4 regions of the Halarsenatibacter silvermanii genome follow, and region 1 is predicted to be linked to each of the others. Evidence: riboswitches for the same ligand, from Rfam matches in the RefSeq annotation. Region 1 holds a riboswitch; each other region holds the start of a gene.
What was found. A riboswitch is a leader RNA that binds a small molecule or an ion and turns the genes downstream of it on or off. The one in region 1 is predicted to bind cobalamin.

Region 1 (3,131 bases):
TCTGAATTTTTCAAATAAAAACACCGAATTCCAGCTCAAAAAATAATACCATTAGCAGAAAGCCGCAGGAAAAAACCAGCACATCGCCAGCAGAAAACTCAAGCTCATCCTTCACATAAAATTCCCCTTTGAAACCGCGGGCCAGCATGGCCTGATAAACTCTTGCGGCTCGCTCATAACTTTTAATGAGCAGCATACCGATCAAAAATGCATAAGTTTTGTAGCAGTGCACTGAGGTTGCAGGCGTAAAACCCCGGCCCTCAACGGATTTCTGCATATTGCTAAATTCATCTTGGAGCACAAAAATATAGCGGTATACGAAGAAAAATAGATAAATAAGTTTTTTGGGGACATGAAAATATTTAAGAGCCTGCATTAATGAAGATACTGAAGAAGTTGAAAGCAGAGCAAAAACTGCCAGCATGACGGCATTGGACCGCAGAGTGATGCGCAGAGCATAAATAATACCATCGGAAGTTACTGTAAAAGGGCCAGCTGCTGCCAGCACCTCTCCTGGATAGGTAAAAGGTATCAGAATCCAGATACTGACTATAAAAATATTCAAGAGCGAAAGACGTTTGATCACTTTTTTTGTTCTTAAACCAGCCGCCAGGACCAGCACCAGAGAAAAAACGAGAGCTGAGACGAGCATAAATAAATTCTTTCCTGCAGCCGTGACTGCGGCCATCATCACCAGGATTACTATTTTTATCCGGGGATCCAGGCTGTGAATAAGACTATCTCCCCGGGAAAATTCAGCAGTAAGCATAATTTCCCGCCTCGCTTATCATTTTATCGCTGACAGCTTTTCCGTTCTCATAATTCCCGGTTTTACTTTCAGCACAAATACTACCAGCATTCCGCTCAAAAAACCTTCAATTATGATTACAGGCAGATGAGAAACAAAAATTAAACCGGCCAGCTCACTGAACGCCCCGGCGTCCGACAAAATCAGAGTTAAAACCACCATCAATACCGTAAGTAAAACCGCCAGCGCCCCGCTCAGTGCTGCCGCTGCACCTAAAATCTTTTTATTCGCCCGGCTTTTGGCAAAAACCAGTCTGAATAAATAACCAGCCAGAACAGCCGGTAAAGCCACATTGACAAGATTGACACCTAATACAGTAAAGCCACCGTGCTGAAATAAAACCGCCTGCAAAAATAAAGCTACCAGCATTGCCGGAAAAGCCACCCAGCCGAGTAATATGCCGGCAATTCCATTTAAAATCAGGTGCACACTGCTGGGCCCAAGAGGAACATGGATCAAAGAGGCCACAAATAAAGCCGCACTTACTATGGCCGCCCGGGGAATCTGATCTTCATTCATATTTTTGAGACCGACCGCCACCCCGGCTGTGCCCGCCGCCATCCCGGCCGCCAGAACAGGTGCCGACAGTACTCCCTCTGAGATGTGAATAATTCACCACTCCTTTGTTAAATTAATTTAAACCGCCCGGAATTAAATTTTCAATAAAAAAACCCCACCTTCAATGACAGGTGGAGAGGAGTAAAAATTAGGCAGGAGGCTAAATAAAAAAACTTACAAATTGAAACTAAAAAACATTCAACCCCCAATCTGAATCAAAATAATCCCAGCTGAGGGTAATTAGCGGGTAATAAACAAACAGAAAACAATAATCCTGCTCTAATTCCCTACCTTTCTTGCCATCGAAGAACAAGTAGGTCAATAGGCCAGCGGGCAGGTCTCCTGACTTCCAGCTTAAATCTGAATTTATCCCTTCCCTAAATACTAAAATATTTAAGTGGTCTTTAAATTCAGATTGATGCCGGTTACAGTGGCGGGCCCGTTCAGGCTTTGCACCTGATTCCCTATTCTCCTCCGGCCGTGACCGGGGGCACCCGACTGCCTTATATTAAATTTTAATTTTTTAGCTCACTTTTTTACGCCTCATTTTTTATATTCAATGATAACAGAAAGATTTCCTGCAAAATAATCAAAATCTTTGCCCGATCATCTATCTATCTCCTGATAAACCAGCAGATATTATGACATTAAGATATAAAGTGATGTCCACCACAGCAGGGAAATCCCCCAGTGAAGTTCCCCCGAGGTATCGGGCAGTAAGTTAAGATATGGATCTTCTTGTCTTCAGTTGGCTGATGGGTGTGTAAAAACCTCATTTAGTTGTACTGTAAGATATAAAGCTGCGTTCACAATGAAATTTTTCCCCGGCATAAGTTTAATTTTCGGCCAGATAATGGTTATCATAGCATTCTATAATATACTCGAACCTTCCACTTTTTGTTACCGGAATTTTGTCTGCCATACAAAATTAAAACAGTATAAAAAAAGAAATGCCGCCTTTTCAGGCAGTGAAGACCCGATGTTTTTAACACCGGAAGCAATAGCATTAAGAAGAGTTGAAACCACTTTAAATATTTACTCACATGTTTCTATGAAGGAACAGAGATAAAGCAGTTGAGATACTTCAAAAAGCCGGGAAATAATAATTTCGGGTTCGAAATTGGTGCAAGTAATAATTTTAAAGGCCTCGCCAGTTATTTTGGCGGGGCCTCTTTTCGTTGATATATGAATAAATAAAAATGGTGCGCCCGACAGGATTCGAACCTGTGACCTACGGATTAGAAGTCCGTTGCTCTGTCCGGGCTGAGCTACGGGCGCACTGTAAATATATTATTTTTTCCTACTTCACAAGATATCCTATCATATTAGATAAACTTAGTCAACAGTCTCTGTCATTTTCAAACTATTCTGTTCAAAGTTCATCTTATAATTCAGAAACATAATCCAGTATCTCATCGTAATCATGGGCTATACTCGCGCCGGCTTTTTTCAACCTCTCCATCTTGTGTGAGGGTTTGCTGCTTTCATCTTCAATGATGGCTCCAGCATGGCCAAAAACGGTGCCCTGCGGCATCTCCTCGGTGAATTTACCGGCCACGTAAACTATCAGCGGCTTGGTGAAGCCGCCCCTCTCCAAAAACTCCGCCACATCTCGCTCAAAATGGGTGCCGGGCTCGGAAAACATCACCACAGCTTCAGTCTCCTCATCCTGCTCGAATAATTTCAATAAGTCTTTAGGCGGCGATCCTATCATCGGGTCTCCGCCGATTCCTACCGAGGTTGAAACTCCCCTGCCAGCTCTTTT
Region 2 (3,131 bases), on a different contig from region 1:
TGCGGGAAGCAATAAACTCTTATCTTTTGTCAGCTTCAAATTCCGATGAAATCAAGCCCGCTGATATCGTTAACTACATCTCCAGGCGCTTCAGCGAAGAAGATTTTCCCGCTGATTATTTTATCTCGCTGGTCATGGGAGTTATGGATATCGAGAACTATGAGATAAATCTCGTAAACGCCGGATTTCATTTTCCGCCCAAGCTGATCATCGAAAGCAGCAGACCGGCCAGCCTGAAGTGTTCCGGTCCCCCTATTTCTTATCTCACCACCCGTTCAGAGCAAAAATATGAAGATTGCCGGTTTGTTCTTTCTGAAAACTCAACTCTTTTAATTTATACAGATGGTCTGATAGAACAACGTCAGGCGGAGAGCTCAGAGGAGATGTATGGAGAGATGAGGCTGATGGAACTGATAACTGCGCTGGACTACAGAAGACCAGAGACTTTAATTAATAAAACCTGTGAAAGTTTAAAGCAGTTTCGAGGTGAAACTCCAGTAGGAGATGATATTACAATGATGGCAATAAAAAATAGAAAACTGAAATAAAAAAATACCTGCATCTCAGGAGGTATGAATCCTGAAACGCAGGTGCCCAGGAAGTACCCTGGGATTGGGGGGTTAGGATTGCAAAATTATAAAAGATATCCGGAAGTGATCAGACGCTTTTTTAGGGGGGAAGGATATTTCGATTAACCTGTTAACATGATAAAATACGAAACAAATAAAATAAAGTCATAAGCAAAATAAATACCTGTATACAGGTATCCAAAAGAATATTTTCTCGCAGAATACAATATATATGATAATTTAAGCAGGAATATGATCCTGCATCTATAAATTTAATTTTGAAAAAGAATTATAAAATTTAAGTCGGGTGTTCCCGGTCGTGACCGGGAGGTAATAGGGAATCAGGTGTAAAACCTGAACGGGCCCGCCACTGTAACTGGATTTGATGGCAATCTGCCACCTAAAGTAAGTTAAACGTTAGGGAAGGAATCTGTCGTTATGTCAGGTTTTGTTATCCAGAAGTCAGGAAACCTGCCCGGCACCGAAACCTGCTCTTTCCCTCGTCGGCAGGGGGCAGCAGGTAATCAAATCAGCTGCTGGCTGGATCAGCCCTGCTTCCGGAAGATTATTTTTCATCGGTCAGCAGTGTCCATGATTATCCTGCCACCGGCTGTCGAGGCCGGGTTTTTGTGTTTGGAGGGGGCTGCCATGGATAGGCTTCTGACAGCATTTAAGATTAGTCGCAAAAATATGATTCGCCTTTTTATATTTGTTATAGCAGCGTTAATGATGTATTTTATGCTTTTTGACAGCGGCTTCAGTCTGGAATGGTTTCAGGACAATATCAGCAGATTAAACACCTTAAGCCAGAATCATTTGCTGCTCTCAATAGTAATTTTTCTGCTGGTCCGTTATATTTTCGCCGTCATATCCATACCCGGAACCGGTGTGTTATCTATAGTTGGCGGCGCCATTTTTAATTTCTGGCTGGCAGTGGCGCTGGTTTCACTGTCAGTTAATCTGGGGGTTTTAACAGTTTTCCTGCTCAGCAGGTACGCTTTTAAAGACCCGGCCAAAAAAAGATTTGCCGGGCGTTTTCACTCTCTGGAACAGCTCCTGGATGAATACGGGGCCTCTCTTCTATTTCTTTTAAGATTGAGTGAATTGTGTCCTTCTTTTATCATAAACTCCTTTTTTGCCTTCACTCCTGTAAAGACTTTCACATTTCTCTGGGTTAGCTTCATAGGCCATCTTCCCGGCATCATCATTTTTGTAAATGCCGGCAGACAGATCAACGAAATTAATAAAGCAGCAAATTTAATGGATCCCCGGGTCATACTATCCCTCGTTGCTCTGGGATTGATACCTTTGCTATCAAAATTTCTACACAACCGAATACTCTGTACTTCCGATAATAATTGCCGGTAAATAGAGATTAGAACTGCAGCTGCGCGTAGCTTCAGTCAGAAAACAGGATGTTGAATGGCGGCGAGGAATCTTTTTGAGTTCTGTCAATAAAATCCTCATATTGGGGTATCTCTTCTGCTGATAGAAGTGAAAATTCAGGATGTAGTCTAAAATAGTGAGAAGCGACTTCATTTTCTGGAAGGCCGGCAAAATTGGCTTCAAGTTTGTTTTTATAAGAAATTATCTGGTCTAAATTTTCCAGAAAAAGGTCCAGCAACTCACCATCGAAGTGCTTGTTTCGATCATCTTTCATTATCGCTACAGCTTTTTCGACCGGATAGCTGTCCTTATAAACTCGCTCTGATACCAGAGCATCGAAAACGTCCACTATAGCAACAATTCTGCCTTCGAGAGGTATTTCTTCTCCCGCCAGTCCCCTGGGATAGCCTTCACCGTCCCAGCGTTCATGATGTGTACAGGCAATTCTTTTGGCCATTTTGATGAGCTCGTGGTCACTTCCCCTGAGAATATTGCCCGCTATAGAAGGATGTTCTTTTATTTTTTCGTACTCTTCATCGGTTAATTTTCCGGATTTAAATAAAATACGATCGGGGATTCCTATTTTCCCCACATCATGCATTAATGAAGCATAATACATCCTCTCAAGCTTTTCCTCATCAGAGGTCACCAGCGAGAAAGCAAGGGTTGAAAAGACTCCTATCTTGGCCAGATGCAGTGCTGTGTCCTCATCTCTATATTCTGCGGCAAAACAGAGCCTTTTAACTATCTCTCTGGTCCTTTTTTCATTTTCTTCCAGGGTGAAGCTGAGCATTACATTTTGATTGGCCAGCTGATTTACTTTTTCCTCTATCCCCTGTAGAGCGTTGCTGAGAAAATGTTCTATGATCTGATCTGAACGCAGATTTTCACCTTCAGCAAAGCTATGTGAACACGAAAAAGAATTATTCTTCTCCTCCTTCTCATCAGCCCCTGCAAAATTCCTTTCTGAAAAACCGGGGGAATAATCCTGTCGAATAAATCCCTTGATTATCTCGGCCGACTTTCTGACTATATCTTTTTCAAAAAACAAATTGCCTTTGAAGATACGAAAAGAATCGCCGACCATATGCTGTTTATCAGGCATTTCCTGGGTGACCAGCGCCATGGAGTGAACGGGATGATCCACAATGACTGCCCATTCCTGCAGCAGATCTT
Region 3 (3,131 bases), on a different contig from region 1:
AGAGCTTTTTCGATCTCCTTTTCTCCCAGCAGAGCTTCGTGCATGACAGGAGTAAAGATATTATCTCTGAATTCGGAATACCAGGTCAGATAACGGCTGGGACGAAACCCGGCATATTCAATCTGTTCGGAGTAAGGCTCCATCAGCGGAAACTCTTCGGAGGGAAATTGGGGATGATCTTCGTAAAAATTTTTCACAGGAACATCGCTGCCGTGGTGGGTCAGATATTCCGCGGCCCCCTCTTTGCCCGCCATGTACTGCAAAAGCTCAAAGGCCCATTCGGGTGAGCGGGAAGTGCCGGCAACAGCATAGCCATTTCCTCCTAAAACAGTATAGCTCTCTCTTTCTATGCCGGGTATAAGACCTATACCCACCGAGTCAGAAATTTCCGAAGCCTCCGGATCGGTCGCCGGCCCGTAGACAAATCCCCAGTTGATCTCAAAAAGCTGTTCTCCGGAGGTGAAGTGATGATAATTATCCCAGTCGCTTACCTCCAGAGCTGCCTGCGGCACGATTTCCTTTTCCAGCATCTCCTTCATAAAGGTTAAAGCTTTGACACCGGCCTCATCGTTGAATGTCCATTCAGTTTTGTCCTCGTTCATCCAGCTGCCGTCGTGCAGTTTGAGCATGAGATCAAACCAGACCATGCCGTCTTCATGAGCGGAAACCCAGCCGGGGAAAAAGCCGTACTCGGCCAGCCCTTCGTCGATAGCCTTTTGGGACATATCTACCATCTCCTCCCAGGTTGCCGGCGGGGATTCATAGCCGAGTTCGTGCAGCATATCCTCATTGTACATAAACATCAAAGAGGCGGCCGTTATGGGCAGCCCCCACAATTGATCGTGAGAGCGCAGAGCTTCTAGAGAGCTGTCAAAATAAATCTCCGCAGCTTTTCCCAGCTCCGTTTCGGCGGCAATTTCCTCCAGAGGAATCAGCATTCCCAGCTCGCCCAGCTCAGCATGCCAGGAGGAACTGAGCCGGACGAGATCTACAGTATCTCCCGCCATGATGCTGGTGGTTATCTGATCCCAGAGTTCATCGTAGGGATACTCCCTCCACTCGATTTCTATCCCGTATTCCTCGGCAAAATCTGCCAAAACTCCCTCATAGGCTTCGGCATCGATGCCGGATTCACCGATGATGGTGAGCTTTTCCGGCTTTTCCGGCGGATTTTCTGAAGCCGCTGCCCTGCCCGCACAGCTCGTAATCGTCAGAGAAAACACCAGCAAAAAGACCATAAAGATACTCGTTTTGCATTTCATTTTTAATCCCCCATTTTTAAGTTGGTTTTAAAGTTTTGCAATATTTTATCTGCTGCAGTTATGTAAAAATCTCAGGGCAAATAAAAAAACCCAACCCCGACAGGTTGAGTGATGAGGTGAAAATACCAGACAGACCCGCCTTTTAACAACGAATAACCACGAATAATCACGGTCAATTCTGAATGGCTTCACCTACCATTCCCTGCCATCGGGGAACTGCAGGCAAAGCAATCAGGCAGGTCTCCTGACTTCCGGCCTTTATCCGGATTTGCCTTCCCCGCTTTTAAAAGCGAGTGGCAGAACAAAATCCGGCCTGACCGGTTACAGTGGCGGGCCCGTTCAGGCTTTTAACCTGATTCCCTATTCTCCTCCGGCTATACCGGAGGCACCTGAATGCATTTTGAATGCACTTTTGCATATTAATTTTTGCATATTATTTTTTTGGGTCTTAAGCTTTTTAACTCTTCTTTAGTACTTTCTCAATATCTAATTTTGAGATTCTATGCCATTTTCCTGCCCGAAACCCCTATTTTTATACTGTTTTCTCTATCTTTCATTCCTGAAATTGCTGGTGAAACTCCTCCACCCGCTCGTTGTACTCTTCCGCCTCCCGGTTGTGTTCGCCAACTTCCTGATTGACATCGTAAATTTCCCAGGCTTTTAAGGCCGCAAAAGCCAGATAAAAAGGCAGGGCATCGCTGCTGTCATCCCGGGTCAGCGCCATTCCCAGACTTGCTGCCTCTCCGGTCAGAAAAAGAGCTCCTTTAGGCCACCAGCTGTCAGCATAGGCATGGCCCAGCGAGGGCAGGGCCAGTCCGCGCAAAGTTGCCGAGCTTCTCGATTTGAACTCCATCGGTTCGAGTTCTCGCTCCTCCGGTTCCATATACTGCAGCTCCCAGTAGGCTTCTGTGTTGAAAAGCGCTTCGTTGCCCTCTAAATAATCGACGACCTTCCGGCCCCGGGCATCCTGGCGGGGCACCTCGGCTCCGGCCTCCAGCAGAGCAAATATTACCTCCTGACTGGAGGTGTTTTCAGCGGCCAGCATCAGGGCGGTCTTGTCGCGATATCCGGTTTTGTCGGGTTCAGCCCCTGCCCTGAGCATAAGCTCAAATAGTTCCGGTCTGTCGCTGCTCTCAGCCAGCATCATCAGAGGAGAGTATCCCCTGCCGTCCAGAATATTCGGATCGGCTCCCGCCTGTAAAAGCTTTTCGATCAGCTCGTAATCAGAAGCTTTTCTGTCCACGGCCAGATGCAGAGGAGTATTTCCCTCTCTATCAGCCGCATTGAGCTCCGGATCGCTTTTTTCGATGAGCACCGCCAGCTTTCGCCGGGCGGCCGGGCCGGTGATGAGATGATGTAAAACTGACCGCCCCTCTTCATCGGATGTATTAACTTCAGCTCCCTCCGCCAGCAGATATTCCATCACCCGCACCGATTCATTTTCGGCCGCTGTTTTCATCAAAGGCGTCTTGCCCGTCCGAGAGCGGCTTTCCAGCTCTGCTCCTTCTGCCAGCAAAAGAGAGATCATCTCCGTCCTCTCATTGTTAGCTGCTGCCCGCATCAGGGGTGTAATCCCTTCCCGATCGCCGGGATCAGGGGAAGCTTCGGCCTCTATCAACATCCTGGCATTATCTGTCTGTTCCCGGGCGGCGGCTCTGTGCAGGGCAGTCCTGCCCTGATCATCGCTGAGCCGGGGGGAAGCGCCCGCGTTTAAAAGCCTTTGCACAATCTCCGGGGAGGGGTCATTTTCCATAAGCAGCATAAGGGCTGTCTCCCCTTTTGGTCCGCGGCGATCGATTTCCGCCCCTCTGCTGATCAGAATTTCCACTTTATTCTCAGCTCCCAGCTCAGCGGCGCGCAAAAGCGGCG
Region 4 (3,131 bases), on a different contig from region 1:
TCCTCGTTTTTGAGATGATTTATGCCTATGCCGAAGATGAAGGAGGTGACAAGTGCTGTCATTATTCCCATAATCGGTGGTATTTCCAGTTCGATATAGGGAGAAAGTCCCTGGGCTTCTGCCACCTGTTCTCCCGCAGGTGCTATGAGAGGAATAAGACTGCTGGCCACGAGATATGCCGCAATACCGGCAATTATCGTGGAAATATAGGCGGTTAAAACCGTTTTGCCCAGCAGATTGCTGGCTTTTGCGCCCAGCTCAGATATGCCGGGAATGATGAAGGCGAGTATGATTAGAGGTACTATGTAGGTGAGAATTTCCCCAAAGATCTCGGTAAAGGTGTATAGTACATTGGCCAGGCTCTCCGGCAGATACAAACCTGTCAGAATACCGGCTATTATTGCTATAATAAGCCTGGGAATGAGTCCGAAGTTTTTCATGATTTTTTAACCCCCAAGTATTAATTATATTATTCACAATATCATTCTCCCATTAATACTAACACATATTGATCACCGATACAATAAGCTCTGCTGAAGCTTTAATGCAAAAAATTTCGTTTAAAAATATCTGATGTTTCAATGGATTAGTTTACTGAAATAGAGAAGATCAGCTGACGAAACTGATGAAAGTCATCAGCTCGTTTATATCTTCTGCCGGGAAAATGACGGTATATGCATCCTCTCTTACAACTCCGGGATAATTGGCTGCTTTGATGGCATCTTCCTTTCCGGAAAAAACCAGCTGGAGATCATAGGGTGGGGATAACCTGATTTTTTTGGACGCGGTTTCAATCCCGGGGAGCAGATAATTTTTTTGCAGGCAGGATCTGTCACCCTTCGATTTGAGCGCCAATTTTGAATGTATTCTGCCGGTTAGGGGCTGATTCTGGAGGATTTCTTTGTTCTCTCGTGAAAAATTGACTGTACGGGCATCCTCTATTTTAGCTTCCGAACAATTCGCTGCTCTGATGGCATTTTCTAACCTGGCAAAGACGGGCTGGAGATCATGAGGGGTTGAAAGGCTGACATTTTCACGTGAAGTTTTTCTATTTAAAATTTCTTCAGCCTGGCTTTCTATCAGCTGACAGGCTTTATCGGGCGAGAGACTGTGAACTGCCTCGCCCAGTCCTTTTTTTACGAATACAGTTTCGATATCCGGGAGCAGGTTTTTTGTCTGCTTACAGGCTTTTACATCACCCGTTATTAGCGCCGGTTCAACTTTCAGGTTTCTGGCCCAAAGAGAATTCAATATGGCTTCATTTACAGCATGACCGTTGATGGAAATGGCATTGAACCTGTGGGAATAAGCATGGCTTATGACGGCATCCCGGCTGTCCGGTCCGGCGTGATAACCTACAAAAAAAGCCAGATCGAAACTTTCATCCAGGCCATCCATCATGCCACAGGGCTTCCCGCTCAATCCCCTTATGAGCTCAGCCCTGCTGTCGAGCTTTTCAGGATTCAGGTTGCGGGCGGATTCGTGAGCATCTCTGACCACAATTCTCTCAGCTCCGCCGGCAAAAGCACCTCGCACGGCGGCATTGGCTTCTTCTGTCATGAATTGACAGGCCTTTTCGAACTCCGGATTACCTCTTTCTACTTCCTTTTTATCTGTCACCGGAGCTACACCTTCCATATCAACCGATATATAAACTGAAATATTATCCATCATAGTTATTTCCTCCAAAGATAAAAATAAATTATATTCTTCACAATAAGTCGCATCCTTATCCCATGTTAGTGTATATTTACCCTGCTGTCAAAGGATAAAATATTAAGAAAGTTTAGGAGGGATTATGCCAGAGTGGGGATGAAGATAAAAGGGAGGTGTTTATGCCAAAAAAAATTGCACCGGCTATATTAACCGGTGCAGATAAGTAGAGGGATGCCAGATCAAAATTGGATGAGCAAAATTTATTTTGGTTTAGAAAAAGTTGATTGTTAGCTTTGACAAAATAAAAAACCCAACCCTGACAGGTTGAGTGGTTTAGGTGAGTAAGCTATGCAGATCCGGCAAGAGTTGTCGGAGGAAATGAAAAAACAGGATTTGACCGCACCGGTTCTGCATTAGCTTCACCTACATTCCCTGCCATAGGGGAGCTGCAGGCTCAACAACCAGGCAGGTCTCCTGACTTCTGGCCTGGATCGAATTCGACCTTCCCCGCTGCTCCTGCGTACTTAAAGACGGCGAGTGGCAGAGGAATCCGATCTTACCAGTTACAGTGGCGGGCCCGTTCAGGCTTTTCACCTGATTCCCTATTCTCCTCCGACCGTAGCCGGAGGCACCTGATTGCGCCGATATTTAATTTTTATATTATCCTCTATTATATTTTTAAAGATTTATGATGATTCTCCTGCTGAAAACGAAAAAAAATTTCTTATAAGTTGTGGTTTTTCACCAGAACAGTTATTATGAAATTGGCCGGATTATCAGAGCAGCTTGTACTTTATTTTCCGATTTTCGTTAATTATTAATAAGAATGAATTATAATTTTGATTTGTTATATCCCACATTAAAATGTATAATGAATATATAAAGATATTGGCAATGATCTATTTGCTGAGGAGGGGTAAATAAATATGAAAGATCAAGGCAGCCAGAACAAAAATTCAGAATTAAAAATATTTTTGGATTCTCTTCCTCACAATGCCGCGGTCATTGATGCTGGAGGAAAAATTATCTGTGTTAACGAGAGCTGGAATAATTTTGCCAGCAAGAACAATTTAAGTCCTGAAGAATGCGGGTCAGGAATAAATTATCTCGAGGTATTGAGCGAATCAGAAGAAGAGAAAAAAGAGGTAAAAAAAGCTCTTCGGGGTATTAAATCGGTAATTGCCGGGGATAAGCGGAAATTTGTTCAGGAGTACTCCTGCCATTCTCCTGATGAGCGGCGCTGGTTTAAGATGAGGGCAATCCCCTTTCGGCAGGGGGCGCTGGTGATGCACGAAAATATAAAGGAACGCAAATCTGCCGGCATCGAGCTCAAAGAACAAAAAGAAGAGCTGAAGAGAAAAAATCAGAGCCTGGAAGTGCTTTTTTCCGGGAGCGGATCAGCGATTGCCAGACTCGATGAAGAGCATCGAGTTATAGATATCAATGATAAATTTAAAGAGATTTTTGGTTATGAG

Region 2: linked by a shared signal. The riboswitch ahead of BLT15_RS10015 (TVP38/TMEM64 family protein) and the one ahead of cbiM (cobalt transporter CbiM) in region 1 are both predicted to bind cobalamin.
Region 3: linked by a shared signal. The riboswitch ahead of BLT15_RS06295 (ABC transporter substrate-binding protein) and the one ahead of cbiM (cobalt transporter CbiM) in region 1 are both predicted to bind cobalamin.
Region 4: linked by a shared signal. The riboswitch ahead of BLT15_RS01995 (M55 family metallopeptidase) and the one ahead of cbiM (cobalt transporter CbiM) in region 1 are both predicted to bind cobalamin.

Annotation. Positions count from the first base shown of each region.
Region 1 is NZ_FNGO01000017.1:16,008-19,138, reverse strand. Features, by position in the region: gene cbiQ (cobalt ECF transporter T component CbiQ) at 11-769, opposite strand; gene cbiM (cobalt transporter CbiM) at 788-1,411, opposite strand; cobalamin riboswitch at 1,682-1,880, opposite strand; gene BLT15_RS09270 (hypothetical protein) at 2,115-2,435, shown strand; tRNA gene BLT15_RS09265 (tRNA-Arg) at 2,567-2,644, opposite strand; gene BLT15_RS09260 (succinate--CoA ligase subunit alpha) at 2,751-3,131, opposite strand, start outside.
Region 2 is NZ_FNGO01000020.1:26,037-29,167, reverse strand. Features, by position in the region: gene BLT15_RS10020 (SpoIIE family protein phosphatase) at 1-548, shown strand, start outside; cobalamin riboswitch at 858-1,062, shown strand; gene BLT15_RS10015 (TVP38/TMEM64 family protein) at 1,161-1,937, shown strand; gene BLT15_RS10010 (HD domain-containing phosphohydrolase) at 1,969-3,131, opposite strand, start outside.
Region 3 is NZ_FNGO01000009.1:58,185-61,315, reverse strand. Features, by position in the region: gene BLT15_RS06295 (ABC transporter substrate-binding protein) at 1-1,262, opposite strand, end outside; cobalamin riboswitch at 1,480-1,670, opposite strand; gene BLT15_RS06290 (ankyrin repeat domain-containing protein) at 1,816-3,131, opposite strand, start outside.
Region 4 is NZ_FNGO01000003.1:34,153-37,283, reverse strand. Features, by position in the region: gene BLT15_RS02000 (dicarboxylate/amino acid:cation symporter) at 1-440, opposite strand, end outside; gene BLT15_RS01995 (M55 family metallopeptidase) at 610-1,674, opposite strand; cobalamin riboswitch at 2,104-2,307, opposite strand; gene BLT15_RS01990 (PAS domain S-box protein) at 2,583-3,131, shown strand, end outside.